2 regions of the Arthrobacter sp. LAR12-1-1.1 genome follow, and region 2 is predicted to be linked to the other one. Evidence: riboswitches for the same ligand, from Rfam matches in the RefSeq annotation. Region 2 holds a riboswitch; the other holds the start of a gene.
The links. Region 2 has a riboswitch for glycine ahead of gcvP (aminomethyl-transferring glycine dehydrogenase). Riboswitches for the same ligand answer to the same signal wherever they lie in the genome.

Region 1 (7,415 bases), on a different contig from region 2:
GGACGTGAGCGACTTTCCTACACGGCACCCTTACACGCTCGGCCTGTGGCAGAACCATATTGAGCGGATCCTGGCTGGCTGGATTGAGGAGCTGGGTGTGCCGGTCCATCGGGGGCTCGAGGTCGCCGGCTTTACCCAGGACGACAGCGGGGTCGACGTGCATCTCGCCGACGGCGGGCCGATGCGCGCGCTGTACCTGGTGGGTGCCGACGGCGGGCGAAGTGCTGTCCGCAAGGCGGCCGGCATCGAGTTCCCCGGCTGGGATGCGACGAGGAGCAGCCTGATCGCCGAAGTGGAGGTGACCGAGGAGACGCCGGCAGGGATCCGCATCGACGAGGTGGGGATCCACGGGCTGCACCTGATGGAGGACGGACGAACCACGCGGGTGGTGGTGACCGAGAAGCAGCTTGGACCGGCCGCCGAGCCCACCCTGGCTGACCTCAGCAAGGCGCTGACCGAGGTCTATGACACGGATTTCGGGGTGCACACTCCGACGTGGATCTCGCGGTTCACCGACGCCACGCGGCAGGCCGCGGCCTACCGCAGCGGCCGCGTGCTGCTGGCCGGGGATGCCGCGCACATCCATGCTCCTTCGGGCGGGCAGGGGATCGGGCTCGGCATCCAGGACGCCGTGAACCTCGGCTGGAAACTCGCCCAGGTGGTCAAGGGTATTGCGCCGGACCGCCTGCTGGACACCTATCACGCCGAGCGGCACCCCGCCGGGGCCCGTGCGCTGAAGCACACGATGGCGCAGTCAATCATGCAGAGGGCCGACCCGCGCATCGGTGCGTTGGCCGACACGGTGGCCGGCCTGCTGACGATCGATGAGGCCCGGAAGCGGCTGGGCGGCCTCATCTCCGGCCTGGACGTCCGCTACGACCTCGGTGAGGGGCACCCGCTGCTCGGGCGCCGCATGCCCGATCTCGACGTCGTCACCGCCAACGGCCCGCGGCGCGTGTTCACCTTCCTGCACGATGCCCGTGCGGTGCTGCTCAACCTCGGCGCGCCGGGCAGCATCGACCCGGGGCCGTGGATGGATCGGGTGCAGTTGGTGGACGCCACGTACGACGGCGGGTGGGAGCTTCCGGTGATCGGTTCAGTCAGCGGTCCTGCTGCCGTGTTGATCCGGCCTGACGGGCATGTGGCGTGGACGGGAGACGGGACTCAGCGGGGGCTGGAGGATGCGCTGGCCAGCTGGTTCGGGCCTGCGCGGCATTAACGCCCCAACGGTGGCCGTGACCGACGCGTATTTCCGTGCCCGTCCCCTCAACAGGAGAGGTAGCCCGGCCTCAGCGGGTCTAGAGTGCGTTTTCTCGTAGCGCCCTGCTGTAGTGCTCAGGGGTATTCCTGGTTGCGGCCGACACAACGAGGTGTCGCCGGCTCAGCCGGTGTGCGAAGTACCCCTCGTACGGCAGCACGATGACAGTGTCGATTCCGCTTTCCCATGCCGGGATGAGTTCTTGGAGACTTCGGGGTTCGGCATCGTGGGGAAATTTCGGGATCAGGCTTCGGTCCCAGGCTTGATAAGCCTCGCGGTCCAGACCTTCCCATTCATACCGTTGAGTCCAAAAGGGTGGGATCAAAGGATTCAACCCCTGACTGGCGTCCCCGGACTCGCGCAATTCCGCGGGCGTGGGATGGTGCGTTGGATCTTCGATCTGGTACCAGCTCCAGGCCTGGTCCCATGACGTTTTCCAGCGCTTCTCCCACGTGGAGGCATCAGCCGATTCCGGCATCCGGGAATGACCACAGTCTGGTACGGGGCTTAGGGGCGGGATGTTGAGGTCGCCGGCCATGGACCATGCCTGCCGGACAAACAGAAGGAGAGTCAGGTGGTGTGGATCGTCATTGACGCGGATCACCATGTCATGCGGCCACGGACTTTCCGGTTGCGGCGTGCCCCATTGCATTTTCGTTACCCCCAGTTCGAAGACAGCCCGCGCGGGCCGAATTGCGTTCAGCGTCGCACCGACTTCACGCTCTGTAAACGGAGATCAGTTCGTTCGGGGCGTGCCCGGTCAGACGGTGTCGACCCAGTAGCGGCGTTTGCCGTTGCGGGTGTCCTCGTAGGCGCCGCCGTTCTTTTCGATGGTCGTCCGGGAGCCTGCATTATCCTCATCGCATGTGAGAAGAACCCGGGGGATTCCCAGTTCACGGGCAATCGGCAAGGCATCAGCCAGCGCCCTCGCTGCGTGGCCGCGACGCCTGGCGGAGGGCCTCACGCTGTAGCCGATGTGCCCGCCTTCGTTGAAGAGGAAGTCGTTCAGTTCGTGCCTGATGGCCAGTGAGCCAAGGAACGTGTCACCCTCCATGATCCACAAGTACGTGCAGGGCACATATCCTGGCTTCCGCGGGCTCTCCGGCCGAGCGTCATTGATGAGGGCGTCGACAAAGCGGCGGAACGACTGGGCATCTTTGAGTTCTTCCAGGGACCAGTCCTCCGCGCCCCCGCCGTCCCGGTGGGCGCCGTCAAATTCTGCGGATCCTTCCAGCCAGGAGGAGTGGTAGCTTGCGTCCGGAGCGATAAGGAGAGGCATCACGCGATCATATTCGAAGGGTTCGCGTTTCCCGTGGTCTCGGTCCGGGTGTGTAGGGTGCTGCCAGCGTCAGCGGACGGCAGGTCGTAGTAGCCCAACGGCCCCGGGGGATGGACTTGTTCCTTGGCTGGCATTCGACGGCGGGGAGGCACCCCCGTGGTGCAGGAAACAGCGACTCAATTGAAATTAATTTTGCATCCTGCCCGGGAACCAGATAAATTGTGAGCTGTGTCACCGACCAGTGGCACGGCTTATGATCTGCGGCGGGAGAGTCCTGCCGGTACGTTCAGCAGGCGCCGTAGGAGCAAATCCTCCCCAGGAATCTCTCAGGCCCACGTACCGCCGCGGCAAGGCAACTCTGGAAAGCAGTCCGGGCAACCGGGCTCACCGACGGTGCAAGTGGCGCGCTGCAATCAGCAGGGCAAAACGGAAACTCTCAGGTCCAATACAGAGCGGGGAGGAACCCGAATCATCGTGGCGTTTTGATGCCACCTGAATTATGGAGTTCCTCTCATGACGGTTCAATCGTCCCCGTCCACCTTCGCAGATCGCCACATCGGCGCCCGCCGCCAGGCCGACATCGACACCATGCTCAAGGCCGTCGGCTACGACAGCGTTGATGGCCTCGTTGACAACGCGGTCCCCGATTCCATTCGCCAGGAAAAGCCCCTCACGCTGGACAGCGCCCTCAGCGAAGTCCAGGTGCTGGCCGAGCTGCGCAAGCTCGCCTCCAAGAACAAGACGGCCGTGCAGATGATCGGCCAGGGCTACTACGACACCGTCACCCCGCCGGTGATCCGCCGCAACATCCTCGAAGCCCCGGCCTGGTACACCGCGTACACGCCCTACCAGCCGGAGATCTCCCAGGGCCGCCTCGAGGCGCTGCTGAACTTCCAGACCATGGTCCAGGACCTCACCGCGCTCCCGGTCGCCAATGCGTCGCTCCTCGACGAGGCCACCGCCGTCGCCGAGGCCGTGCTCCTCATGCGCCGCGCCAACAAGAACAAGTCCGCGGCCGGGGCCAAGACCGTCCTCGACGCCGACTGCCTCCCGCAGACCATCGCCATTGTGCTGGGCCGCGCCGAGGCCCTGGGCTTCGAGGTGGAGGTCGCCGACCTCTCCAAGGGCCTGCCCGAGGGCGTCATCAACGGCGTCGTCCTGCAGCAACCCGGTGTCTCCGGCCGGGTGTGGGACCAGTCCGGCGTGATCGCCGCTGCCAAGGAACGCGGCGCCCTCGTCACCGTGGCGGCGGACCTCCTGGCCCTGACCCTGATCACCCCTCCGGGCGAGCAGGGTGCAGACATCGCCGTCGGCTCCACCCAGCGCCTGGGCGTGCCGCTGTTCTTCGGCGGCCCGCACGCCGCCTACATGGCGGTGCGCGAGGGCATGGAACGCACGCTCCCCGGCCGCATCGTCGGCGTCTCCAAAGACAACGCCGGCGTCCCGGCGTACCGCCTGGCGCTGCAGACCCGCGAGCAGCACATCCGCCGCGAGAAGGCCACGTCCAACATCTGCACCGCGCAGGCACTGCTGGCCATCGTGTCCTCGTTCTACGCCGTCTACCACGGCCCCGACGGGCTGAAAGCCATCGCCGAGACCGTCCACAACAACACCCGCGCCCTCGCCGCCACGCTGAAGATCGCCGGCCGCGAACTGGCGAGCGACTCCTTCTTCGACACCCTCACGGTCCGCGTGCCCGGCAAGGCCGCCAAGGTCATCGCCGCCGCCGGGGCCCGGGGCATCAACCTGCGGCTCATCGACGCGGACACAGTTGGCGTGTCCGTCGATGAGACCACGACGCCGGAGGTCCTCGCCGCGGTCGTCGTCGCCTTTGGCGCCGGTCCGGTCCTGGAGGCCAAGGGCTTCGAGCTGCCCGAGACAGTGCTGCGCACCTCCGACTTCCTGCAGCACCCGGTCTTCAACACGCACCGTTCCGAAACCCAGCTGCTGCGCTACATCCGCCGCCTCTCGGACCGCGACCTCGCCCTGGACCGCACCATGATCCCGCTGGGCTCGTGCACCATGAAGCTGAACGCCACGGCCGAGATGGAAGCCATCTCCTGGCCGGAGTTCGCCTCCATCCACCCCTTCGCCCCGGACTCCCAGACCGAGGGCTGGCGCGAGCTCATCAGCGGCCTCGAAGCTGACCTCGCCGAGATCACGGGCTACGACCAGGTCTCCATCCAGCCCAACGCCGGATCCCAGGGCGAGCTCGCCGGCCTGCTGGCCATCCGCGGCTACCACCACTCCCGCGGAGACGAGCAGCGCAACGTCTGCCTCATCCCGGCCTCGGCCCACGGCACCAACGCCGCCTCCGCCGTGCTCGCCGGCATGAAGGTGGTCGTCGTGGCCACGGCTTCGGACGGCACGATCGACCACACGGACCTCGCCGCCAAGATCGAGGCCAACAAGGACGTCCTCTCGGCGATCATGATCACCTACCCGTCCACCCACGGGGTCTACGACGCCGACGTCCGCGAGGTCTGCGACGCGATCCACGCCGCCGGCGGGCAGGTCTACGTCGACGGCGCCAACCTCAACGCCCTCGTGGGGCTGGCCCAGCCGGGCAAGTTCGGCGGCGACGTCTCGCACCTGAACCTGCACAAGACCTTCTGCATCCCGCACGGCGGCGGCGGACCCGGCGTCGGCCCGGTTGCTGCCAAGGCACACCTTGCACCGTTCATGCCAGGGGACGCGAACAAGGCGGCGCACGAAGCCGGCGGTATCGAACCAGGAACTGGTGTTGCGATCTCCGCTTCACGCTACGGATCGGCCGGTGTGCTGCCGATCTCCTGGGCGTACGTGAAGCTGATGGGCGGCCAGGGCCTCACCGAAGCGACCAAGTCGGCCCTGCTCGCGGCGAATTACATTGCCGCACGGTTGGATGAGCACTTCCCGGTTCTCTACACGGGGGAGAGCGGGCTGGTGGCGCACGAGTGCATCCTGGACCTGCGTGAACTCACGGCCAGGACCGGCGTGACCGCCGAGGACGTGGCAAAGCGCCTGATCGACTTCGGCTTCCACGCCCCCACGCTGTCCTTCCCCGTGGCGGGCACCCTGATGGTGGAGCCCACCGAGTCCGAGGACCTTGCGGAGATCGACCGCTTCATCGAGGCGATGATCACCATCCGCCAGGAGATCGACCAGGTCTCCAACGGAGATTTCACGGTGGAGAACTCCCCGCTGCGCAACGCACCCCACACCGCCGCAGCCGTCATCAGCACCGACTGGACCCGCGAGTACCCGCGTGAGCAGGCCGCATTCCCCGTCCACACACTCAGGCAGGACAAGTACTTCCCGCCGGTCGGGCGCATCGACGGCGCCGCCGGAGACCGCAACCTGGTCTGCTCCTGCCCGCCGCTTTCCGACTTCGAGAACTAAGGATCCCTGATGAGTGAGAACTACACCGCTCTCTACGAGCAGCACAAAAAAGCCGGCGCCTCCTTCACGGACTTCGGCGGCTGGCAGATGCCCCTCAAGTACGAATCGGAACTGGCCGAGCACCACGCGGTCCGCAACGCCGCGGGCCTGTTCGATCTCTCCCACATGGGCGAAGTCTGGGTTAGCGGCCCGGACGCCGCAGCGTTCCTCGACTACGCCCTGGCCGGGAAGCTCTCGGCGGTCGCCGTCGGCAAAGCGAAGTACTCGCTGATCTGCCAGGAAGACGGCGGCATCATCGATGACCTCATCTCTTACCGCCGTGGTGAGGACAAGTACCTCGTGGTCCCCAACGCCGGCAACGCTGCGGTGGTTGCCGCGGCACTGGCCGAAAGGGCTGTTTCCGGCAAGGAAGACGGGTTCGACGTGACGGTGGAGGACGTTTCCGCCGAAACCTCGCTGATCGCCGTCCAGGGACCGAACGCAGAGGCCATTCTGCTGACGCTGGTCCCGGCCGAGCAGCATGTCCTGGTCACCGAGCTGAAGTACTACGCAGCGGTTGAGGTACGTATCACCGTCAACGGTACTGACCACGATCTGCTCCTCGCCCGCACCGGCTACACCGGCGAGGACGGCTTCGAAATCTACGTTCCCAGCGAGGACGCCGCCGGCCTCTGGGAAGCGCTGCTGGAAACCGGGGCCGGCCACGGGCTCATCCCCGCCGGTCTGGCCTGCCGTGACTCGCTGCGTCTGGAAGCCGGCATGCCGCTCTATGGCAACGAACTCTCCCGCGAAGGCAACCCGTACGCCGCAGGCCTGGGACCGGTCGTCTCGCTCGCCAAGGAGTCGGACTTCATCGGCAAGGTTGCCCTGAGCGAACTCAAGGCAGCCGGCGCAGGCTCCACAACCGGCCGCAAGCTCGTGGGGCTCAAGGGCCTGGGCCGCCGGGCCGGCCGCGGCCACTACCCGGTCCTCAAGGACGGCAACGTGGTGGGCGAAGTGACCTCCGGACAGCCGAGCCCCACCCTGGGGTACCCCGTCGCCATGGCCTATGTCGACGTCGATCACGCCGCACCGGGCACAGCCCTGGACATTGACCTGCGTGGCAAGGCGGAGCCGTTCGAAGTTGTCGCACTGCCGTTCTACAAGCGCCAAAAGTAGCCAGCCGCCGCTGGCTGAGCCTGTCGAAACCACATACGAACTTAAGGATTGAGATAAATGAGCAAAGTTGTAGCCGAACTGAAGTACTCCGCTGAACACGAGTGGGTTGCTGCCGACGGATCGGGCCCTGCGGGGATTGGGATTTCGGCTGTGGCCGCCGACGCCCTCGGCGACATCGTCTACGTGGACCTGCCGGAAGTTGGGTCGACGGTGACCGCGGGGGAGACCTGCGGCGAGGTCGAGTCGACCAAGTCCGTCTCGGACCTCTACGCCCCGGTGACGGGCGAGGTAGTGGAGATCAATGACGACGTCGTTTCGGATCCCGCGCTGATCAACAGC
Region 2 (21,252 bases):
TCGGGGGCTCTGCCCTGGAAGGCCCCGGCTACTTCATTGAACCCACGGTGATCAGCGACGTACCGGCAGGGGCGCATATTGCTACCCACGAAATCTTCGGTCCCGTCGTCACCGTCGAGTCCTTCAGCTCCACTGAAGAGGCCATTACTCGGGCCAACGAGAGCCCCTACGGCCTTTCCGCCTCGGTATGGACGCGGGATTCGAGCCTCTCGCTCAGCGTTCCGAAGAAACTCGATTTCGGCACCGTCTGGGTCAATTCCCACCTGGTGCTGGCCTGCGAGGTTCCGTGGGGCGGATTCAAGGGATCCGGCTACGGCCGCGACCTCTCGCTGTATGCCCTGGACGATTACTCCCGGACAAAGCACGTCATGATCAACCACGGCGCATGAGCGTTAAGACCAGGATCGGAGCTCAGCTATGACCACCATGAATCATCCCCACTCGGCGTCGTCGGCGCGCGCCGCAACCCCGTCCGCTCCCTTCGGAACAGATGTAACGTGGACCAACTGGGGCGGCAACCAGAGCGCCACGCCGGCCTTCACCGTCCGGCCGCGGAACGAACAGGAAGCGCTCGACGCCGTCCGGTTCGCCATCCGCGAAGGCCTGCCCGTGCGCGCAGTCGGCTCAGGGCATTCGTCCTCACCGCTGGTCCAGACGGGCGGCGTCCTGATGGACATGTCCGCACTCTCGGCCATCACCGGAACCGACCTCATGCGGCGCCGTGCGCGGGCCCTGGCCGGCACAACCATCAACGCCTTCGGCGATCCGCTGTGGGAGCAGGGGCTGGCACTGGGCAACCAGGGCGACATCGACAAGCAGCAGATCGCCGGGGCACTCGCGACCAGCACCCACGGCTCCGGAAAAAACCTGGGCAGCTTCTCATCAGCCCTGCGTTGGGTCAGGCTGATCAACGGCTACGGCGAAATCGTCGAAATCGGTGAAGGCCAGCTCCGCGAACTCAGGGCCGCCCAGGTCGCCTTGGGGACGCTCGGGATTTTCCTCGAGGTAGAACTGGCGGTCGAGGACCGCTATTACCTGCAGGAGGAGATTACCTATCCCACGTGGGCGGAGACCGCGGCAACCTGGCAGGCCGACATCGACGGGAACCGGCACTACTCCTTCCTCTGGTGCCCGGACGACGATTCATGCGAGCTCCTGGACCTGCCCGGTTCGCCTGGCCAGGGCATGGCGAACCGCAGCTACACCAAGCGGTACAACATCGCCCAGGTCAAGGACGAGCGTGAAATTTCCCGCACGGAGGGTGCCCGGCTGGACCGGTCGTACCGCATCTACCCGGGCGGATTCACCACACCGTTCCATGAGCTCGAGTACTTCGTTCCCAGCGAACACGGCTTGGAGGCCGTCGAGGCTGTCCAGGACCTGATCCGCACCAAGCACTCCGACCAGAAGTACCCCGTTGAGGTCCGCTGGGTGAAAGCCGACGAAGGTTACATGTCCCAGTTCCAAGGGCGCGACACCACCGTCATTACCCTGACCACCGAACCGGGGACCGACTACTGGCCCTTCTTCCGGGATGCGGATGCGGTGCTGCAGGAATTCGAGCCACGGGCACACTGGGGCAAGATCCATTTCATGACGCGGAGCCGCTTGGAGCGTCTCTACCCGGAGTTGGACACCTTCATCCAGATACGCCGGGAGTTCGACCCCCGCGGCATGTTCCTTAACGACCACACCCGTGCGCTCGTTGGCTAAATCAGCCTTCTAGGCTGCGCCTGCCGTGCCACAACCAATGGGGAAGAGAAGACATGAGCCATTTTCAGGACAAGGCCTACCTTGTCACCGGAGCCAGCTCCGGCATCGGTCTCGCGACCACTCGGGCGCTTCTGGCGCAGGGGGCAAAGGTTGCGGCAGTTGGGCTCCCGGACCGTCTGCTTGAAGACGCAAAACGCCAACTCTCGGGCGCTGTGATCTTCCTTGAGGCCGACGTCTCTGAGTCCCAACAGGTCGATAGCGCCTTCGCCCAGGCGGAAGCTGAACTCGGACCACTGAGCGGAGCGTTCAACTCCGCAGGAATCTCCAGTGTTGCGCCCATCGCCGAAACGTCCGACGAGCTGTGGCAGAGACTGGTCCGGGTGAACTTGACCGGCACATTCCACTTCGCCAGGGCAGCGGCGCGAACGCTCTCAGCCAACGGCGGTGGATCGCTCGTCTGCACCGCCAGCGAGCTATCACTCGTCGGCCAGGCTGGCTACACCGCATACACCGCGACCAAGGGCGGTGTCCTGTCGATGATGCGGTCACTGGCCGCCGAACTCGCACCTGCCGGCGTCCGGGTCAACGCCCTGTCGCCGGGGACGACAGATACTCCGATGCTTGCGGCCGAGTTCGCGAACGAAGAAGAACGCGCCAGGGACGAAGCGTCCGTACCGCTTGGCCGATTCGCCCTGGCCGAGGAGATTGCTGCGGCGGCGCTGTGGCTGTTGGGCCCTGAATCCTCATATGTCACGGGAACAAACCTTGTTGTCGACGGTGGTCGAACCACGACGTTCCCGCTCGGACATTGAATCCCACACCTAACTCTCGTACTGAAAGGCAAAATCACATGAGCTCTGTCCTGGTCACAGGTGGTGCCGGATTCACGGGACGCCACATAGTCAACGAACTTGCCGACGCCGGCCATCAAACGGTCAGCTACAACCGGGACTTCCTCGAGGCGCCACGCCCCGACGTCGTGTCCGTTCAGGGCGAGCTGTTCGATATCCCCCGCCTCCTCGAGGTATTCAAGGAACACGACGTGGACACCATCGTCCACACCGCAGCCATCTCCCACCCGACTTATTCCCTGAGCTTTCCCCTGGCAACCTTTGCTGCCAACGTCGAGGGAACGGTAGCGGTTTTCGAGGCGGCTCGACTCCACGGCGTCAAACGGATCATCTTCTTCTCGTCCGAGTGCGTGTACGGAAAGACCTCAGCACCTGTGGTTCTCGAATCGGAGCCCGTAAATCCGACGACGCCGTACGCCGTGACGAAGGTTACCGGGGAATGGCTCGGACAGGTCTACGGCGAAAGGTATGGAATCGACGTCATCTCCCTGCGCATCGGCCAGGTCTACGGACCCGGCAACCGCATGGATGAGGTCATGCGGGACATTATGCGCGGCGTGGTCCGCGACGGTTCGTTCTCACAGGACCACGGGGCCGACCACCGGTACAACCTGGTCTACGTCCGCGACGTCGCTCTTGCCGTACTTGCGGCAGTCCAGGCACCGGAAACGGCCTCGGCCAGGCCTCTGGCGTACAACATCTCCGGCAGCGAGTACTGGACCCTCAGCGACGTAGTCAAAGAAGTTCGAATCGCATTCCCGGACGCCACCGTGGAGATCGGGCCAGGGACGGATCCAACCCTGGACTTGCAGGGCCATTTCAGCATCGCTTCCGCGGCCAGGGATCTAGGCTACGAATCGGCCTGGCCCCTGCAGCGGGCCCTCGGCGATTACGCAGACTGGCTCTCGGGCCATGACTTCTGACGTCGATAAGAGCGGCTGGAGGCAGGGGGCGGCATGCGTTGCGGCGTTGACGTTCGACGTCGACGCCGAGTCCCCCATCCTGGCCGCCGGCCGCCGCTACGCCGACAATGCGATGGCGATGACTCACCAGGCGTTCGGACCCAAGGTGGGCGTTCCTCGGATTCTCCAAATGTTGAAGGATGTACAGCAGCCGGCGACGTTCTTCATTCCAGGAGTCACCGCGGAACGATATCCCCACATGGTTGAACAAGTCCTGGAATCGGGACACGAGATCGCGCACCACTCGCACACTCACCGCACCGCGGTGAACATGAGTTTCGACGACGAACGCGCCGACTTCGATCTGGCGCTTGCCGCACTCGGGCGCTTCGGCATTTCGCCAAAAGGGCATCGCGCCGCACTGTGGCAGCCCTCGTGGCAGACGCCGTCGCTGGTGGCTGAGTACGGGCTGACATACGATTCCAGCCTGATGGATGCGGACGTCCCGTATCTCATTGAAACCCCGGCGGGGACAGTTGCGGAGCTCCCCCCACATTGGAGCCTGGACGACTGGGAGCAGTATGCCTTCCTTCCGGAACCCAAGATCGGCGAAATCATCCAGTCGCCACTGGTGGTCGCTGATATGTGGATTCACGAGATCGACGCAATGCGACGTCATGGCGCGCTCTTCATGCTCACGTGCCACCCGTTCCTCACGGGACGGGCAGGACGGCTGGAGGCCCTGCGGACCGTGATCGAAACGGCGCTGGAACGAGGCGACGTCCGCTTCTCGACATGCGAAGCGCTCGCGGACGCGGCCCTCGGTGACCCTGCATTGATCGCCGAGCCCCTCAACCCTGTCACAGCGTCCGCGGAGCTGTACCCGGACTACTGAACGCCGGACTGCTGAACGCCGGACTACTGAGCCGCGGACTGCTGAGCCCGGCGGCACGGCGAACATTGGTGACCCCAAAACACAACAGGCCAAGGGCGAAGCCCTTGGCCGCGCTTCAGCCACGCCCGCAGCTCGTTGTGAAGCTTCACCCCCAAGACCGTCCCAGCGAAAGAAGGCTCATAGCAATGAACTCCCCGTCCCAGCTGTTGTCGGATGCACCTGGTCCACCACAGACCCCTAATCCTGAATCCCTCCAACTCAAACGGGAGATGGGGTTCTGGTCCTCCTTCTCCTTGGCGTTTGCCTTCATGTCGCCAATCATCGGCTTATACGGAGTATTTGGCTTGGCTCTGATGGCCGCAGGGCCGGCCTTCTGGTGGGGTCTGTTGGTTGTCCTCTTGGGCCAGGCCCTGGTAGCGGCTGTACTTGCCGAGCTCGCTTCGCGTTGGCCTGTTGCCGGCGGGGTCTGCCTTTGGTCCAGGTCCCTTCTCGGGCACACCTACAGCTGGTACGCAGGATGGGCCTACATCTGGACCCTCATCATCACAGTTGCCGCTGTAGCCTTCGGTGGAGGCACATTTCTGGCCTCACTGTTCGGCATCGAACAGCCTGACACCACAACGAAAATCATGCTGGGCGCCGTCATCTTGTTGGTCAGTACGATTGCCAACTCCGCCGGCAGGAAATGGCTGAGTCTGCTGGTGACTGTGAGCATCGTGTGCGAGGTCATCGCCAGCCTGGGGGTCGGGTTGGTACTGATCATCTTCCATCGCCGAAATTCCCTCAGCACGATTCTGGACTCCTTCGGATCCGCGCCTGACACCACCGCGTATGTCTTTGGGCCTTTCATGGCGGCCGTGGCAATTATCGGATGGTCGTTTGTGGGATTTGAGAGTGCGGGCGCCATAGCCGAGGAAGTCCGGTCACCCGAACGCAGAGTGCCGCGGGCTGTCCTGACGTCCCTGGTCACGGTGGCATCTGTCATCACGTTTTCGTGCCTGGCCCTGCTCCTCGCAATCCCGGATATTGGTGCCGCCATGTCGGGGGCAGACCCGGACCCGATTACCACAACCCTCACTGCCAATCTTGGCGAGGGAATCACCAAACCGCTCCTGGTGACCATCGTCCTGGGATTTATCGCAGGGACAGTGGCGCTGCAGGCAGCTGTCTCACGATCAATTTTCGCATTCGCCCGGCTGGACGCCCTGCCTGCGGCCAAGGTTCTGAGGCGCCTCAGCAAGACCGACCGGCTGCCCATCAACGCACTCATAGTCTCTGCGGTCGCTTCAATGATTATTCTTGCCCTGTCGGCATCACAGGTGTACGGCGCCCTCATTGCGTTCGCGACGGCCGGCTTCTACGTGGCATTCATCTTTCCAGTGCTGGCCGCCCTGGTGGTTCGGCTGAAAGGAGCGTGGAAGGCCGGACCCTTCAGCCTGGGAGTTTTTGGAACAGTAGTGAACGTGGCCGCGCTGCTGTGGTTGGGCTTTGAGATCGTCAATATCGCTTGGCCGCGACAGCCAGAAGCGCCCTGGTACCAAAACTACGCAGTAATTGTGGTTTTCGTGATCCTTGGCCTGGCGGGATTCGTGGTCGAGAAGCGCCTGCGTCGACGCAATAGCGGCACTTTGGTGGCGGAGGCAGAGCCAGAGCCGGAACTGTTGAAAGTCGGCCCGTGAGCGCCGCCCAGCAAGAAGTTTGCCTTTAGTCCCAATCAATAAGTGCAAGGCCCCACCGACAGCAAACGCACGGCTTTGCCCCGCGGCAGGGGCAAAGCCGTGCGCCGTCCATTGCCGCTGGCGGCTACTCGGGAACCACCAGGGCGGGGGTGTCCTTCCGGATGGTCTCGCCCCGGAAGAAGCCCGGATGCAGCTTCGCGGTCACCAGCATCACCACGGCGCCGAGGGCGAGGATGCCGATGCCCAGGATGAACACCAGGCCCACGCCGAAGACCTCGGAGCCGCTGCCGAACTCCGGCGCCCAGCTGTCCACGGCGGTCTGGAAGAAGACCACGGTGAGGACCAGGCCGCCCAGGACCGGGAACAGCAGCCGCATGAAGAAGTTACGGACGCTGGAGAACAGGCTGTGCCGGAAGTACCACGTGCAGGCGAACGCCGTCAGGGCGTAGTAGAAGCAGATCATCAGGCCAAGGGCCATGATGGTGTCGTTGAGGACGTTTTCGCTGACCACCTTCATAACGGCGTAGAAGCCGCCGGACAGCAGGCCCGCAACCACCGTGGCGTAGCCGGGGGATCCGAAGCGCTTGCTGACGGACGCGAAGCGCGGCGGCAGTGCCCCGTAGTGCCCCATCGCCAGCAGGCTCCGGGCGGGGGAGGCCATGGTGGACTGGAGGGAGGACGCGGTGCCGGAGAGCACGGCCAGGGACATCAGGATGGCCAGCGGACCCATGACAGGGGAGGCCAGTGCGGCAAAGACATTCGCCTGGTTGTCCGGGTTGTTCAAACCAATGCTGTCGGCACCGGTGCCGGCCACCATCATGGTGGCCACGATCACGGCGAGGTAGAGGGCCAGGACGGCCACCGCCGTCGTCGTTCCTGCCCGCCCGGCGGTGCCCCTGCCTCCCTTGGTTTCCTCGTTCACAGTGAGGCAGACGTCCCAGCCCCAGTAGACGAAGACGGCCAGTGACATGCCGGCGGTGAACTGCTCGAAGCTCTCGATTTTCGCCGGGTTGAACCAGTCCCAGCTGAACGCGATCGCGGTGCCCGAGTCACCCGAGGCTGCGTGGCTGAGCGCCATGATGATGAAGACGGCCAGGACCAGCACCTGGAAGCCGACCATGCTGTACTGCACGAGCTTGGTGGCGTGGAGGCCGCGGTAGCTGACCCAGACGGCGAGTGCCACGAACACCAGGCAGGTCACAATGTTCACGGCCGTGTTCGAGGTCAGGTCCGCGAGTTCGGGGTTGTTGAACACCTGGGCCAGGAAGAGATAGAAGAAGTCCACCGCGACGCCGGCCAGGTTGGACAGGACGATGATGTTGGCGGCCAGCAGGCCCCAACCGCCCATCCAGCCGACAAACGGGCCGAATGCCTTCGTGGCCCACGTGAAGGTGGTGCCGCTGTCCGGGGAGTCGGCGTTGAGCTCGCGGTAGGCGAACGCCACCAGGATCATGGGGATGAACGCGACGATGAAGATTGCCGGCAGCTGCACGCCCACGGCGCCGACGGCCGGTCCCAGCGAACTGGTCAGGCTGTAGGCGGGCGCCACGGAGGAGATGCCCAGGACGACGACGGCGAGCAGGCCAAGCTGTCCGCCCTTGAGCCCCTTGCCCGTGATGCCGTGCTTCGAGCCGGCGGGATCGACTGCGCCGTGGGCGGTGGTGGTGCCGTCTTCGCGGCCGATTGTCTGACTCATGGCTGACCTGTCTTGTGGGAGGCGGACGGTTGCTGTTGGGTGATGCAGTGGATGCCGCCGCCGCGGGCGAAGAGCTGGCGGGCGTCGATGCCCACCACTTTGCGGCCGGGGTAGGCGTCGCCGAGGATGCGCAAGGCTTTTTCATCCATCGGGTCGCCGAACGTGCAGGCAATGACGCCGCCATTGACCACCAGATGGTTGATGTAGCTGTAGTCGACGAAGCCGTCCTCGTCGGTCAGGGATTCCGGGGCGGGGACCTCGATGATGTTCCATTCGCGGCCGGCCGCGTCGCGGGTGGTGGCGAGGTGGCTGATGATGTCGCGGCTGACCTCGAAGTCGGGGTGTGCCGGGTTCTGCTGGGAGTGGACCAGCAAGGTGCCCGGAGACGGGATGGCCGCGACGATGTCGACGTGGCCGCGCGTGCCGAACCGTTCCGAATCCCGGGTCAGCCCGCGGGGAAGCCAGATCACGTGGCTGGTGCCCAGGGTCCGGGCCAGTTCGGCTTCGACGGCGGCCTTGCTGAGCCCCGGGTTCCGGCCCGGATCCAGTTGCACCGTCTCGGTGACGAGGACCGTTCCTTCGCCGTCGACGTGGATGCCGCCGCCCTCGTTCACCAGGGGCGAGACGAGGTGGCTGGCCCCCGAGCGTGCCGCGACGGCAGCTGCCACGAGCGAGTCCTTGTCCCAGGCCGCCCAGCCCTGGCCGCCCCAGCCGTTGAACACCCAGTCCACGGCGCCGAGCCGGCCGCCGTCGTCCAGGACGAACGTGGGGCCGATGTCCCGCATCCAGGCGTCGTTCAAGGCGGCGGTGACCACCTCGATGTCCGGGTGGAGGTAGCGGGCGGCGGTCTCCACATCCGCCGGCGCCACCAGCATGGTGACCGGTTCGAATTCCACAACGGCGTTCGCGACGGCGGCCCAGACGGAGCGGGCGGCGTGGGCTTCTGCCTCTGTTTCGCCCAGGGTGTAGCCGCCGGTGGGGAACGCCATCCAGACACGGTCCTGGGGTGCCGTTTCGGACGGCATCCGCCAGGCGCTCATGCCGTGACCTTCTGCGCAGTGGCCTCATACGCGGTGGCCTCATACGCAGTGGGCTCATAGGCGTCGAGGCCGAGCGGGGCATCGGCGCGTACCGGTTCGGTCAGCCGCGCGTAGGTGTCCGGGCGGCGCGTGGCCAGGAAGGGAAAGAGCGTGAGCCAGTCACGGCGCTGGTCGAGGTCGAGGTCCGCCACTATCACCGCGGATTCGTCCCGTGGTGCCTGCGCGAGGATCCGGCCGTAGGGATCGGAGATGAAGGAGGAGCCGTAGAAGTTCAGGGTGCCTTCGCTGCCGCAGCGGTTGGGGACCACCATGAACAGCCCGTTGGCAATGCCGTTGCCCACAATGACCTGTTGCCACAACGGCTGGGTGTCGAAGTCCGGGTGGTCCGGCTCGGAGCCGATGGCGGTGGGGTAGACCAGGAGTTCTGCCCCGCCGAGGGAGTAAATCCGCGCCAACTCCGGGAACCATTCGTCCCAGCAGGTGGGCATGCCCAACCGTGCGCCGCCGAGCTCGGCGGGGGAATGGACCTCGTAAGCATCGTCGCCGTCCGGGCCCTGGCGGAAGAATTTGTCCTCGTAGTAGCCGGCTGTGACGGGGATGTGCAGCTTGTGCGTGCGTGCCAGCAGTTCGCCTTCGGGGGAGACCAGGATGGCAGTGTTCAGGCCCAGGCCGTCGTCGGAACCGTCCGGGTTCTCCGCCTTCTGGTACAGCGAAGCGTGGACGCAGATTCCGTGCCGGCGGGCCGCGTCCGCCGCGAACCGGAACGTGGGGCCGGTGAACAGGTCCTCGGCGATGTCCGAGGGCCGCGGGCGCGGGGCCCCGGCCCGGGTGGTGTCGTTTTCGGGAAGCGTATCCGCGGGGTACCGGGACAGTGTGAGCTCGGGCAGGAAGACGACGGCGGCTCCCAACCGGGCGGCCCGCCCGATGCCTTCGTCCAGTTCCGCGTGCAGGGCCGCGGCGTCAGGATGCCAGCGGTGCTGTACGACGCCGACCCGCAGTGCTGGCCGGCTGGACGATGCACTTCGGGACGACGTGGTGCGGGCGAGGGAGGGCGGGGTGTCGAGGGACGTGATTTCGATCATGGCTACTCCAGTGAGACGGGCGTCACATAAATGAACGTTGTTCATTTAGTATTTAGGCGATGGTCGCGCCGGGCAAGACCTAATATGAATAAAGTTCATTTATTTATTCGCGGCAGTACGTGCGCCGAGTCCGGACGTGCGGGCGAACACGCCGCAGGCCGCTCCGTGGGCGCGGGCCGTAAGGCCCTAGACCGCGGATTGGGCGCGGCAGAGTCTGGGCGTATGACTCCAACGAACCCCGGGGCGGCTCCGGACATCAAGCCCGCCCAACTCAAGGAACAGCCGACTGCAGTGGTGCGTGAGACTGTCCCGATGAATGCGCTGCGCGACTTTTTCGGCCGTGCCTTCGGCGCCGTCATGGGTGCGGTGCAGGATCAGCATGTCCAATTGGCCGGACCCCCGTTCGCGCTGTACCGGGGCAAACCGACCGACGTCGTCGACGTGGAGGCGGGGTTCCCCCTCGCCGCACCTTTCACGAACCCAAGCGGCGCGGACACTGAGGTCATCGCCGGGGCACTCCCCGCAGGCCGGGCCTACGAGGCGATGCACATCGGGCCCTACGAATCACTGCAGCAGACCTACGGCGCGATCATGGCGCGGATGCGGCAGGACGGTGCGAGCCCCGGGGAAGCCATGTGGGAGTACTACCTCACCGATCCCGGTGCCGAGCCCGACCCGGCGAAGTGGCAGACGCTGGTGGTCTGGCCGGTCGCCTGAACTGCCCACCGCGGGCCGCGGACGCGGGGCGTCCCGGGGCCGCCGACCCGGGCTTCCGCGCCCCGTCCGACTCATTGTGTCTGATTGGCCACACTATTCCTCAACTCCATGCATAATGTCCTAAACTGCTTCACTGAGGTGCCTGAAATGGCGCTGCGCAGCAACGAAAGTGAACCCCGATATGGCTACCGATTACGACGCCCCACGTAAGACAGAAGAAGAGTCTCCCGCTGAGTCGCTGGAGGCCCTGCAGGCGTCCCGCGGCGGCGGCGCGCAGACTGCTGTGATCGACGTCGACGAGAACGACACCGCTGAAGGCATCGATCTTCCGGGTGCGGACCTGTCCGGCGAAGAGCTGACGGTCATTGTTGTTCCGGAGCAGTCCGATGAATTCACCTGCTCCTCCTGCTTCCTGGTCCGGCACAGGTCCCAGGTGGCCCTTGAAAAGAACGGCATGAAGTACTGCCGCGACTGCGAAGGCTAAGAATCTTTCAGCAACACCAAGACCGCACGAAGCGCCGGACCCTCGGGGGTGCCGGCGCTTCGCCGTTCCTGGCGTGGCCCGCGGCTGCCGGCGTTATCTGTTCGTGAAGGAACCTGGCGGGATGTGTCCGTGCAATCCGTCCGTGACCAGCAACGGGCCACTTTAACGGTTGGGCGCCGAAACGGATGAGGACCTCGCCCGCCGGTTCGGGGCCGCCTACGCTGGAAGCGTCTGACCTGCGCTGACTGTTTGGCCAGCTCAAGGGCTCGGGCAGCACCAGGGGGTGGCGGGGTTGAAGAGGACCCAGTTGAAGAAGATTCACGCTTTGCTCGCGGCAGTGCTGATGGCCGCCGGTCTCGGGGTGCTTGCGCCGGCGCCGGCAGCCGCGGACCCGTACTGCGGCCTGGTCTGGGGTTCGCTGGTCAAAACGGATCCGGCCATGAGCCAGGCCAAGGTGGTGAATGTGCGGACCGGTCAGCATTACTGTTTTGACCGGTTGGTCATCGACCTCAACGGCCCCGTGGCCGGCTACACCGTCCGCTACGTGCCCGAGGTGGTGCAGGACGGGTCCGGCCTGCCGATCCCGCTGCGGGGCCAGGCCTTCATCCAGCTCACGGTCAATGCGCCCGCATACGACGACGCCGGCAATCCCACCTACAACCCGGCGGACAAGGGTGAGCTGGCGGACGTGACCGGTTACCAGACGTTCCGGCAGGTGGCGTGGGCGGGCAGCTTCGAAGGGTATAGCAGCCTGGGCCTGGGGGTCCGCGCGCGGCTGCCGTTCCGGGTCCTGTCCCTGTCCGGGCCGGGCACCGGGTCACGGCTAGTGGTGGACGTGGCGCACTTCTGGTGATGGCCGGGGCGGCAGAGCAACGCGGCGCATTGCGCGATTTGCGAACTCAAGGCCTTGGTGGCATCACGGTGGATCAGGAGCATTTCGTGCGCTGCGCCCTTGCCGATGATGCAATTGTCCACCTCGCCAACCCGCGTACTTCTTCGACTGACAAGTCAGCTGGGCGTGCGATCAGCCCATTCCTGGGCAGTTCGACTCCTAGGCAGTTCGACGCGCGCGGAGCGAGGTGCCCCTAGGCGTCGAAATGGGCCGGAGGCACACCCTTCCGGTGGAAACGCTAGCGCCCCGCGTTGCCCTATCACTTACGGCTGTCATTCCGACGGCAAAGTCAATCAGTAGCAGCCACAACTGATAGGGCAACGGAGGCGGCGCTCGCCGTCAGGCAGCCAGCCAGGACACGGGAAGCTGTTTCACTCCGTAGACGATCGTGCTTTCCATCCGCTCCAGCTGCGCCCCGGGTCGCACGGCCAAGCCGGGCAGCCGGGAGAGCACGGCCTGCAGCGCGATCCTGGCCTCGAGCCGGGCCAGGGGAGCGCCGAGGCAGAAGTGGATGCCCTGGCCGAAGGCGAGGTGACGGTTCGGTGAGCGTCCGACGTCGAACACGTCAGGGTGCGGGAACTGCTCCGCGTCACGGTTCGCCGAGCCGATCCACGCCACGATCGGCGACCCCGCAGGGATCGGCAGGCCCCGCACGGTCGTGTCGACGGCGGAGATCCGGTACATGGACTGGACGGGGGAGCGGTAGCGCAGCACCTCTTCGATCGCCTGCGGGAGCAGGGCAGGCTCGGCGATGAGGCGTTCCGCCGTGCCCGGCGCTTCGGTGAAGCACAGCACCGCATTGCCGATCAGGTTCGTGGTGGTCTCGTTGCCGGCAACGAGCAGAAGGGCGCAGAATCCGAGCAGCTCGATGGCGCTGAGCTTCTGCCCGTCGATCTCGGCCGCGAGGAGCGCGCTGATGAGGTCATGGCCCGGCTGGCGCCGCCGCTGCTCGATCATGCCCATGAAGTACTCCGCCATTTCCCGGTGTGCGGCCATGTGGCCGGACTCGTCGGCGCCGGGGCGGGTCTGGCTCACGATCACGTCGGACCACTGCTTGAACCGGTCCCGGTCCGCGGCCGGGATGCCCATCAGCTCCGCGATGACGATGACCGGCAGCGGATAGGCCAGCTGGTCGATCAGGTCCGCGGAACCGGCAGCAACTACCGGGTCCAGCAACTCGTCGGTGAGTTCCGAGATGCGCGGGCCGAGCGCTTCCACTGACCGTGGCGTGAACGCCTGGGACACCAGGGAACGCAACTGGCGGTGCCTGGGCGGGTCCGTGTTGATCAGGCTGGCGGCGAAGAGCTGGCCCGTTTCGGAGGGGTTGTCCCCGCCGATCCGGGAAGAAAACGTGGCGTGCTCGGACAGGACCCGCTGCACGTCATCGTAGCGGAACACATGCCACACCCCGGTCTCCTGATCCTGGAAAACGGGTTCACTGTCCCGCATGGCTTCATAGCGGGGAAACGGGTTCAACGGCTGCTCCAGAGCGGGAAATGGCACCATGGCTGGCCTTCCTGACGAGGCGGACGGCCGTCGTTTCCTGGCAATGGACCAACTGCAAGGGACGAACTGCAACAGAGCAGGCGTCCAACGGGGCGGGCCGCGTGGCCCCGTCAGCTCCCACCCTAATACCGCGCAACAGCCTTGGCATGGGGATTCTGGCCCACGTCGGCCGCCCCTGCGGAACCGGCCCGTCACCACGGCGCCTAACGAAGCGGCCGGTCCTGCCGACGGTACGGAGGAGAACACCCCGGCTTTCCGCTAAACGTGGTCCGGACTGACGCCCCCTACGACGACGGCGCAGGCCTGTCGGCGTTGTTCGCAGGAAAGCATTGACCAGATGGTCCGCTGCGCCGAAGAGACCCGCAGGGAGGTCCTGCTGTCCCGCGAAGAGGGGGCAGACAGCGTCAAGAATCTCTCCCTCGCCCGTGCCTAACGGAACATAGGAACGGGGCAGTCTCAGCTTCCCGAAACGGTTAGTAAGCCGACTTAGTAAGCTGACCGAGAAATTCCTCCCCGAACCGTCGCGGCCCGTCGCTGCCCTGCGGTAGCGTCGGAAGCATCGGCCGCGGTGCCAGCAAATGGTGCGCGCGGCCCGCACGGTACCGGTTCTATTGAGGAGGATGCATGAAAGCGACACCTACACTGACGGCCAACCTGCAGGCGGTCCTAGTGGACCTGATCGAACTCCACGTTCAGGGCAAGCAGGCGCATTGGAACATCGTCGGGACTAACTTCCGGGACCTCCACCTCCAGCTGGACGAGATCGTCGACGCCGCCCGGGAGTTCGCGGACGATCTCGCCGAGCGCATGCGCGCCCTCCACGCCCTGCCGGACGGCCGCAGTTCCACGGTTTCCAAGTCCACCGCACTCGCCGAGTTCCCCGCGGGCCTGATCAACACGAAGGACGCCATCGAACGGATTGTCGCGGCCCTCGAGGCGGCCGTCGGCACGATGCGCAAAGTTCACGATGAAGTTGATGAGGAAGACCCCACCACCGCCGACCTCCTGCACGCCTTCATTGCCAAGCTTGAGCAGTATGCCTGGATGGTGAATGCCGAGACCATGCGGGCAAACGCCAGCGTGACCACTCCGGAGGACAAGTAGGGACCGGCTCCCACCGGTCCGACCCTAAACCAGCAGCGTCCGGCGCCGGATTTCTTCCGGCGCAGGACGCTGCTGTCCAAGCTATTTGGCCTTCGGCACCGTCCGCAGGACAATGGCGGCGAGGACGCAGGCCCCGGTCATCAGGACCAGCGCGATTGACGCCGTGACGTGGACGCCGGAGTCGAACGCCGTGCGCGCGGCAGCCGTCACTGCCTCCGCCAGGGGAGCCGGAAGCATGTGGGCGAGCTCCACCGCGCCGGCGAGGGTTTCACCCGCCTGGCTGGTGGCCTCTGCCGGGACGAGCCCGGACACCCCCTCGGGGAGCCGGAGGTTGCCCTGATAGGAAGCCGTCAGGATCGAGCCGAGGATCGCCGTGCCCAGCAGAGACCCCACTTCATAGCCGGTCTCGGAGATGGCGGCGGCGGCCCCCGACTTGTCGGCAGGCGCCGCACCCAGGATCAGGTCATTGGAAATCGTCTCCGCGGCGCCCACCCCCAGGCAGAGAACCAGCAGCGCGGCCAGGAGCAGAGACGGGCCATGGCTGTGGTCGCCGAACGCCACCAGGAAATAGCCCGCCGCGCTCAGCAGCAGCCCGCCGGCCACAACAAAGCCTGGCCGCACCTTGCGCACCAGCGGGACCACGAGCAGCCCCGCCACGACAGTGGCGATGAGGGCCGGGACCATGGCGACTCCGGAAGCCGAGGGGGACTGGCCCTCGACCAGCTGCAGGTGCTGTGCCAGGAACAGGATGAAGCCGTTGAAGGAGAACAGCGCCAGGACGTTGGCGATGATGGCCGTGCTGAAGATCCGGTTGCCAAAGAGGCTGACATCGAGCATCGGCGCCGTACCTTCCCCGCGGGCAAGTGCCCGCTGCCGCCGGATGAACACGTAGCCCATGAGCAGGCCGGCTCCAATGCTCGCGAAGGCCTCTGGTGCGGGCCCGTGGGTGGCGAGGGTTTTGATCCCGTAGACGACCGGCACCATGACCAGCAGGGACAGGACAATGCTGGGCACGTCCACGCGGCCGGGGTTCGGGTCGCGGGATTCCGGTATCAGCGCCGGACCGAGCACCAGGAGAGGAAGGATGATCGGCACTGCGACCAGCAGGACGGCGCCCCACCAGAAGTGTTCCACCAGCCAGCCGCCGGCAATCGGGCCGAGGGCGGCGCCGCCGGAGAAGCCGGCGGCCCAGATCGCCACGGCCAGCCTGCGCCGGTTGGGCTGCGGAAAGATATTGCGGATCAGGGAAAGAGTGGACGGCATGAGCATGGCGCCGAACAGGCCAAGCCCGGCACGGCCGGCGATCAGCCATTCGGCGCTCGGTGCGAACGCCGTCGCGGCCGAAACCGCGGCAAAACCCGCGCTGCCCACGAAGAGCAGGCGGCGCCGTCCGATCCTGTCGCCGAGGCTGCCCATAGCGACCAGCAGTCCGGCCAGGACCAAGGGATAGGCGTCGACGATCCAGAGCAGCTGGACGCCGGAAGCGGACAGGCTGGTGGCGATGGCCGGCAGGGCAAACGTCAGGGCGGTGTTGTCCACGGCCACGAGCAGGACGGGGAACATTAGCAGGGCCAGCGCCACCCAGTCGCGCCACGGTGCCCGGGGGCCGGTGGCCGCCGGGATGCTGGTGGCTGCGGTGATCGATGAAATGCTCATAGGACATAACTATACCGTCTGGACGGTACAGTTAAGAAATGAAGGGCTGGGCAGGCATGATGGGAGGCATGCCCAGGAAACCCGTCGCCCGCGAGGCCGTCCTCGATGCCTTCGAATCCCTGCTCATCGAAGTCGGTGAACGCGCCGCGACGCTGGACGCCGTCGCGCGCCGGGCCGGCGTCTCCAAGGGCGGCCTGCTCTACCACTTCCCGACCAAGGAGGCGATGATCGCGGTCCTGCTGGAACGGCTGGACCGGCATCTGGCTGCGGATGTTGCCGCCATGGCGGCGGCCCCCGAAGGGGCGGCGGCGTACTTCATTAGGTCCTCGGTGTGGGCGGACACGCCCATGGACCGGGTCTTCGTGGCGGCCACGCGGCTCGCCGAGGTGGCGCACGGGGAGACCCTCCGCCGCTTCGCCGCCGCCCAGGCGAGCTGGCTGGAACTGCTGGCGGCCGACGTCGGACCCGCCATGGCGAAGGCCGTCCTGTACATGGGGGACGGGCTGTACTTCAACGCCATGCTGGGCCGGGGCCCCGGCGGGCCGCTTCCGGAGGTCGAAGCGGACGTCGAGAGCCTGCTGGCCGCCGTCGAGAAGCTGCGCCGCTGACGCTCCCGCCCGCTCCCGCCCACCCCGCCCGCTCCCGCCCACCCCGCCCGCTCCCGCCCACCCCGCCGAACTCGCCGGAAGCGTGCGAGTTCGCCGCAAAGTTGCGGCGACCTGGCCGCTGTCCGGCGAACTCGTGTTGGCGGACGCACCCGGGGGCGGCTTGTCGCCCGTAACCTGGGTCGGCGGCTGGCAGGGAGTTTGCGGACGCGCGCCCGGCATAGGAGAATGGGAGCTGTGACTGTTGTCACCCACGATTAATCACCCAACTGAATACGCCTTTGATCTGCGGCGGGAGAGTCCTGCAAGTAGGTACAAGCAGGCGCCGTAGGAGCAAACCCTCCCCAGGAATCTCTCAGGCCCATGTACCGCCGCGGCAAGGCATCTCTGGAAAGTAGCAGGCGTGTCCCGGACATGCTGTGCTCACCGACGGTGCAAGCGGAGCCCCTGAAACGCAGGCTTCGCGGAAACTCTCAGGTCCAATACAGAGCGGGGAGGAACCCGAATCAATGTGGCGTACCCTGCGCCGCCTGAGTTATGGAGTTCCTTGTGACTGTTACCCCAGCCTCCACGTCCTTCGTTGACCGGCACATCGGCGCGCGCCGCCAGGCCGACGTCGACGCCATGCTGAAGGCTGTCGGCTACGACACCGTCGACGCCCTGGTGGACACCGCCGTTCCGAAGGACATCCGTCAGGACTCCGATCTCGCGCTCGCCGCCGCCCTCAGCGAGGTGGAAGTCCTCGCCGAGCTGCGCAAGCTGGCAGCGAAGAACAAGACCGCCGTGCAGATGATCGGGCAGGGCTACTACGACACGCTCACCCCGCCGGTGATCCGCCGCAACATCCTCGAAGCCCCGGCCTGGTACACCGCGTACACGCCGTACCAGCCGGAAATCTCCCAGGGCCGGCTCGAAGCCCTGCTGAACTTCCAGACCATGGTCCAGGACCTCGTCGGCCTGCCGATCGCCAACGCATCGCTGCTGGACGAAGCCACCGCCGTCGCCGAGGCCGTGCTGATGATGCGCCGCGCCAACAAGAACAAGACGGCGCACGACGGCAAGACCGTCCTCGACGCCGACTGCCTCCCGCAGACCATCGCGATCGTCAAGGGCCGCGCGGAAGCCCTCGGCTTCGAGGTCGAGGTCGCGGACCTCTCGAAGGGCCTGCCCGAGGGCGTCATCAACGGCGTCGTCCTGCAGCAGCCGGGCGTCTCCGGCCGCGTGTTGGACCACACCGCGGTGATCGCCGACGCCAAGGAACGCGGCGCGCTGGTCACTGTGGCCGCGGACCTCCTGGCCCTGACCCTGATCACCCCTCCGGGCGAGCAGGGTGCGGATATCGCCGTCGGCTCCGCCCAGCGCTTCGGCGTGCCGCTGTTCTTCGGCGGCCCGCACGCCGCCTACATGGCCGTGCAGAAGGGGCTGGAGCGCTCCATGCCCGGCCGCCTCGTGGGTGTCTCCAAAGACAACGCCGGCGTCCCCGCCTACCGCCTGGCCCTGCAGACCCGCGAGCAGCACATCCGCCGCGAGAAGGCCACGTCCAACATCTGCACCGCCCAGGCACTGCTGGCCATCGTGTCCTCGTTCTACGCCGTCTACCATGGCCCAGACGGGCTGAAGGCCATCGCCCAGTCGGTCCACGTCCACGCCAAGACCATCGCCGCCTCCCTGAAGGCCGCCGGGCTGGACGTGCTGCACACGTCATTCTTCGACACCATCACCGTCTCCGTGCCGGGCCGGGCGGCAGAGATCATCGCGGCCGCCGACGCCAAGGGCGTCAACCTGCGGGCCATCGACGCCGACACTGTCGGCATCTCCGCCGATGAGGCCACGACGGTGGCTATCGTCGCCGACGTCATCGCCGCGTTTGGCGCGTCGGTGACCGACACATCTGAGGGCTTCGGCCTGGACTCCGCCGTGGAGCGCACCTCCGACTACCTCCAGCACCCGGTGTTCAACACGCACCGTTCCGAAACCCAGTTGCTGCGCTACATCCGCCGCCTCTCGGACCGCGACCTCGCCCTGGACCGCACCATGATCCCGCTGGGCTCGTGCACCATGAAGCTGAACGCCACGGCCGAGATGGAAGCCATCTCCTGGCCGGAGTTCGCCTCCATCCACCCCTTCGCCCCGGACTCCCAGACCGAGGGCTGGCGCGAACTGATCGAGGACCTCGAAGCCCAGCTGACCGAGATCACGGGCTACGACCAGGTCTCCATCCAGCCCAACGCCGGATCCCAGGGCGAGCTCGCCGGCCTGCTGGCCATCCGCGGCTACCACCACTCCCGCGGAGACGAGCAGCGCAACGTCTGCCTCATCCCGGCCTCGGCCCACGGCACCAACGCCGCCTCCGCCGTGCTCGCCGGCATGAAGGTGGTCGTCGTGGCCACGGCTTCGGACGGCACGATCGACCACACGGACCTCGCCGCCAAGATCGAGGCCAACAAGGACGTCCTCTCGGCGATCATGATCACCTACCCGTCCACCCACGGGGTCTACGACGCCGACGTCCGCGAGGTCTGCGACTCCGTGCATGCGGCCGGTGGGCAGGTCTACATCGACGGCGCCAACCTCAACGCCCTCGTGGGGCTGGCCCAGCCGGGCATGTTCGGCGGCGACGTCTCGCACCTGAACCTGCACAAGACCTTCTGCATCCCGCACGGCGGCGGCGGACCCGGCGTCGGCCCGGTTGCTGCCAAGGCCCACCTGGCACCGTTCATGCCCGGCGATGCCAACAACGCCGACCCGGCCGACGGCACCCCGATCTCCGCCTCCCGCTACGGCTCGGCCGGTGTGCTGCCGATCTCCTGGGCGTACGTGAAGCTGATGGGCGGCCGGGGCCTCACCGAGGCCACCAAGTCGGCCCTGCTCGCGGCGAACTACATCGCGGCCCGCCTGAACGACTCCTTCCCGGTTCTCTACACCGGCGAAGGCGGCCTCGTGGCCCACGAGTGCATCCTGGACCTGCGCGAACTCACGGCCAAGACCGGCGTGACCGCCGAGGACGTCGCCAAGCGCCTGATCGACTACGGCTTCCACGCTCCCACGCTCGCGTTCCCGGTTGCCGGCACCCTGATGGTGGAGCCCACCGAATCCGAGGACCTTGGCGAGATCGACCGGTTCATCACCGCCATGGTTGCCATCCGCGCAGAGATCGACCAGGTGGCCCACGGCGACTTCACCGTGGAGCACAGCCCGCTGCGCAACGCCCCGCACACCGCCGCAGCCGTCATCAGCACCGACTGGACCCGCGAGTACCCGCGTGAGCAGGCCGTCTTCCCGGTCCACACGCTCAAGCAGGACAAGTACTTCCCGCCGGTCGGCCGGATCGACGGCGCCGCGGGGGACCGCAACCTGATCTGCTCGTGCCCGCCCCTCGAAGCCTTCGAGGACCACTCCGACGACTCCGCCAACTAAGGACAGCCACCGATGACTGAGAATTACACGGCACTTTACGAAGAGCACAAGGAGCTCGGCGCCTCCTTCACGGACTTCGGCGGCTGGCAGATGCCGCTGAAGTACAGCTCCGAACTCGCCGAGCACCACGCCGTCCGCAAGTCTGCGGGCCTGTTCGACCTCTCCCACATGGGTGAAGTCTGGGTCACCGGCCCGGACGCCGCAGCCTTCCTGGACTACGCCCTCGTGGGCAAGATCTCCGCGATGGCCATTGGCAAGGCCAAGTACTCGCTGATCTGCAACGAGGACGGCGGCATCATTGACGACCTCATCACCTACCGCCGCGGCGACGAGAAGTTCCTGGTGGTCCCCAACGCGGGCAACGCCAAGGTTGTGGCCGCGGCCCTGGCCGAGCGCGCTGCTTCCGGCAACGAGGGGGGCTTCGACGTCACCGTCGAGGACGCCTCCGCCGTGACCTCGCTGATCGCCGTGCAGGGCCCCAAAGCCCAGGAGATCCTGCTGCGCCTGGTTCCGGCCGCGCAGCACGAACTCGTCACGGGCCTGAAGTACTACGCCGCCGTCGACGTCCCCTTTATGTTCGGCGGCGCCAGCCAGGAGCTCCTCCTGGCCCGCACCGGCTACACCGGTGAGGACGGCTTCGAGATCTTCGTCGCGAACGACGACGCCGCCGCCCTCTGGCAGGCGCTGGTCGCCATCGCCGAGGAAGGCGAGCTGACCCCCGCCGGGCTCGCGTCCCGCGATTCGCTCCGCCTCGAGGCCGGCATGCCGCTTTACGGCAACGAGCTCTCCCTCGAAGGCGATCCGTTCGCCGCCGGCCTGGGCCCCGTCGTCGCGCTGTCCAAGGAAGGCGACTTCATCGGCAAGGCCGCCCTGGCCGCCAAGAAGGAAGCCGGCGCGGGTGCCACGACGGGCCGCAAGCTCGTGGGACTCAAGGGCCTCGGACGCCGGGCCGGCCGCGGCCACTACCCGGTCCTCAAGGACGGCAACGTGGTGGGCGAAGTCACCTCGGGCCA

Region 1: another riboswitch for glycine. It lies ahead of gcvP (aminomethyl-transferring glycine dehydrogenase); the one in region 2 lies ahead of gcvP (aminomethyl-transferring glycine dehydrogenase).

What each region holds. Positions count from the first base shown of each region.
Region 1 covers NZ_JBEGIG010000024.1:1,056-8,470, forward strand. The annotation lists gene MRBLAR12_RS16000 (FAD-dependent monooxygenase) at 1-1,219, shown strand, start outside; gene MRBLAR12_RS16005 (hypothetical protein) at 1,299-1,910, opposite strand; gene MRBLAR12_RS16010 (GNAT family N-acetyltransferase) at 2,019-2,537, opposite strand; glycine riboswitch at 2,792-2,889, shown strand; glycine riboswitch at 2,891-2,998, shown strand; gene gcvP (aminomethyl-transferring glycine dehydrogenase) at 3,051-5,918, shown strand; gene gcvT (glycine cleavage system aminomethyltransferase GcvT) at 5,928-7,076, shown strand; gene gcvH (glycine cleavage system protein GcvH) at 7,134-7,415, shown strand, end outside.
Region 2 covers NZ_JBEGIG010000016.1:19,458-40,709, forward strand. The annotation lists gene MRBLAR12_RS11940 (aldehyde dehydrogenase family protein) at 1-389, shown strand, start outside; gene MRBLAR12_RS11945 (D-arabinono-1,4-lactone oxidase) at 418-1,713, shown strand; gene MRBLAR12_RS11950 (SDR family NAD(P)-dependent oxidoreductase) at 1,767-2,525, shown strand; gene MRBLAR12_RS11955 (NAD-dependent epimerase/dehydratase family protein) at 2,564-3,487, shown strand; gene MRBLAR12_RS11960 (polysaccharide deacetylase family protein) at 3,477-4,361, shown strand; gene MRBLAR12_RS11965 (APC family permease) at 4,631-6,040, shown strand; gene MRBLAR12_RS11970 (APC family permease) at 6,165-7,736, opposite strand; gene MRBLAR12_RS11975 (agmatine deiminase family protein) at 7,733-8,776, opposite strand; gene MRBLAR12_RS11980 (nitrilase-related carbon-nitrogen hydrolase) at 8,773-9,858, opposite strand; gene MRBLAR12_RS11985 (GyrI-like domain-containing protein) at 10,081-10,575, shown strand; gene MRBLAR12_RS11990 (DUF4193 domain-containing protein) at 10,757-11,059, shown strand; gene MRBLAR12_RS11995 (AMIN-like domain-containing (lipo)protein) at 11,367-11,912, shown strand; gene MRBLAR12_RS12000 (cytochrome P450) at 12,291-13,457, opposite strand; gene MRBLAR12_RS12005 (Dps family protein) at 14,082-14,561, shown strand; gene MRBLAR12_RS12010 (MFS transporter) at 14,643-16,217, opposite strand; gene MRBLAR12_RS12015 (TetR/AcrR family transcriptional regulator) at 16,286-16,825, shown strand; glycine riboswitch at 17,105-17,203, shown strand; glycine riboswitch at 17,205-17,320, shown strand; gene gcvP (aminomethyl-transferring glycine dehydrogenase) at 17,360-20,239, shown strand; gene gcvT (glycine cleavage system aminomethyltransferase GcvT) at 20,252-21,252, shown strand, end outside.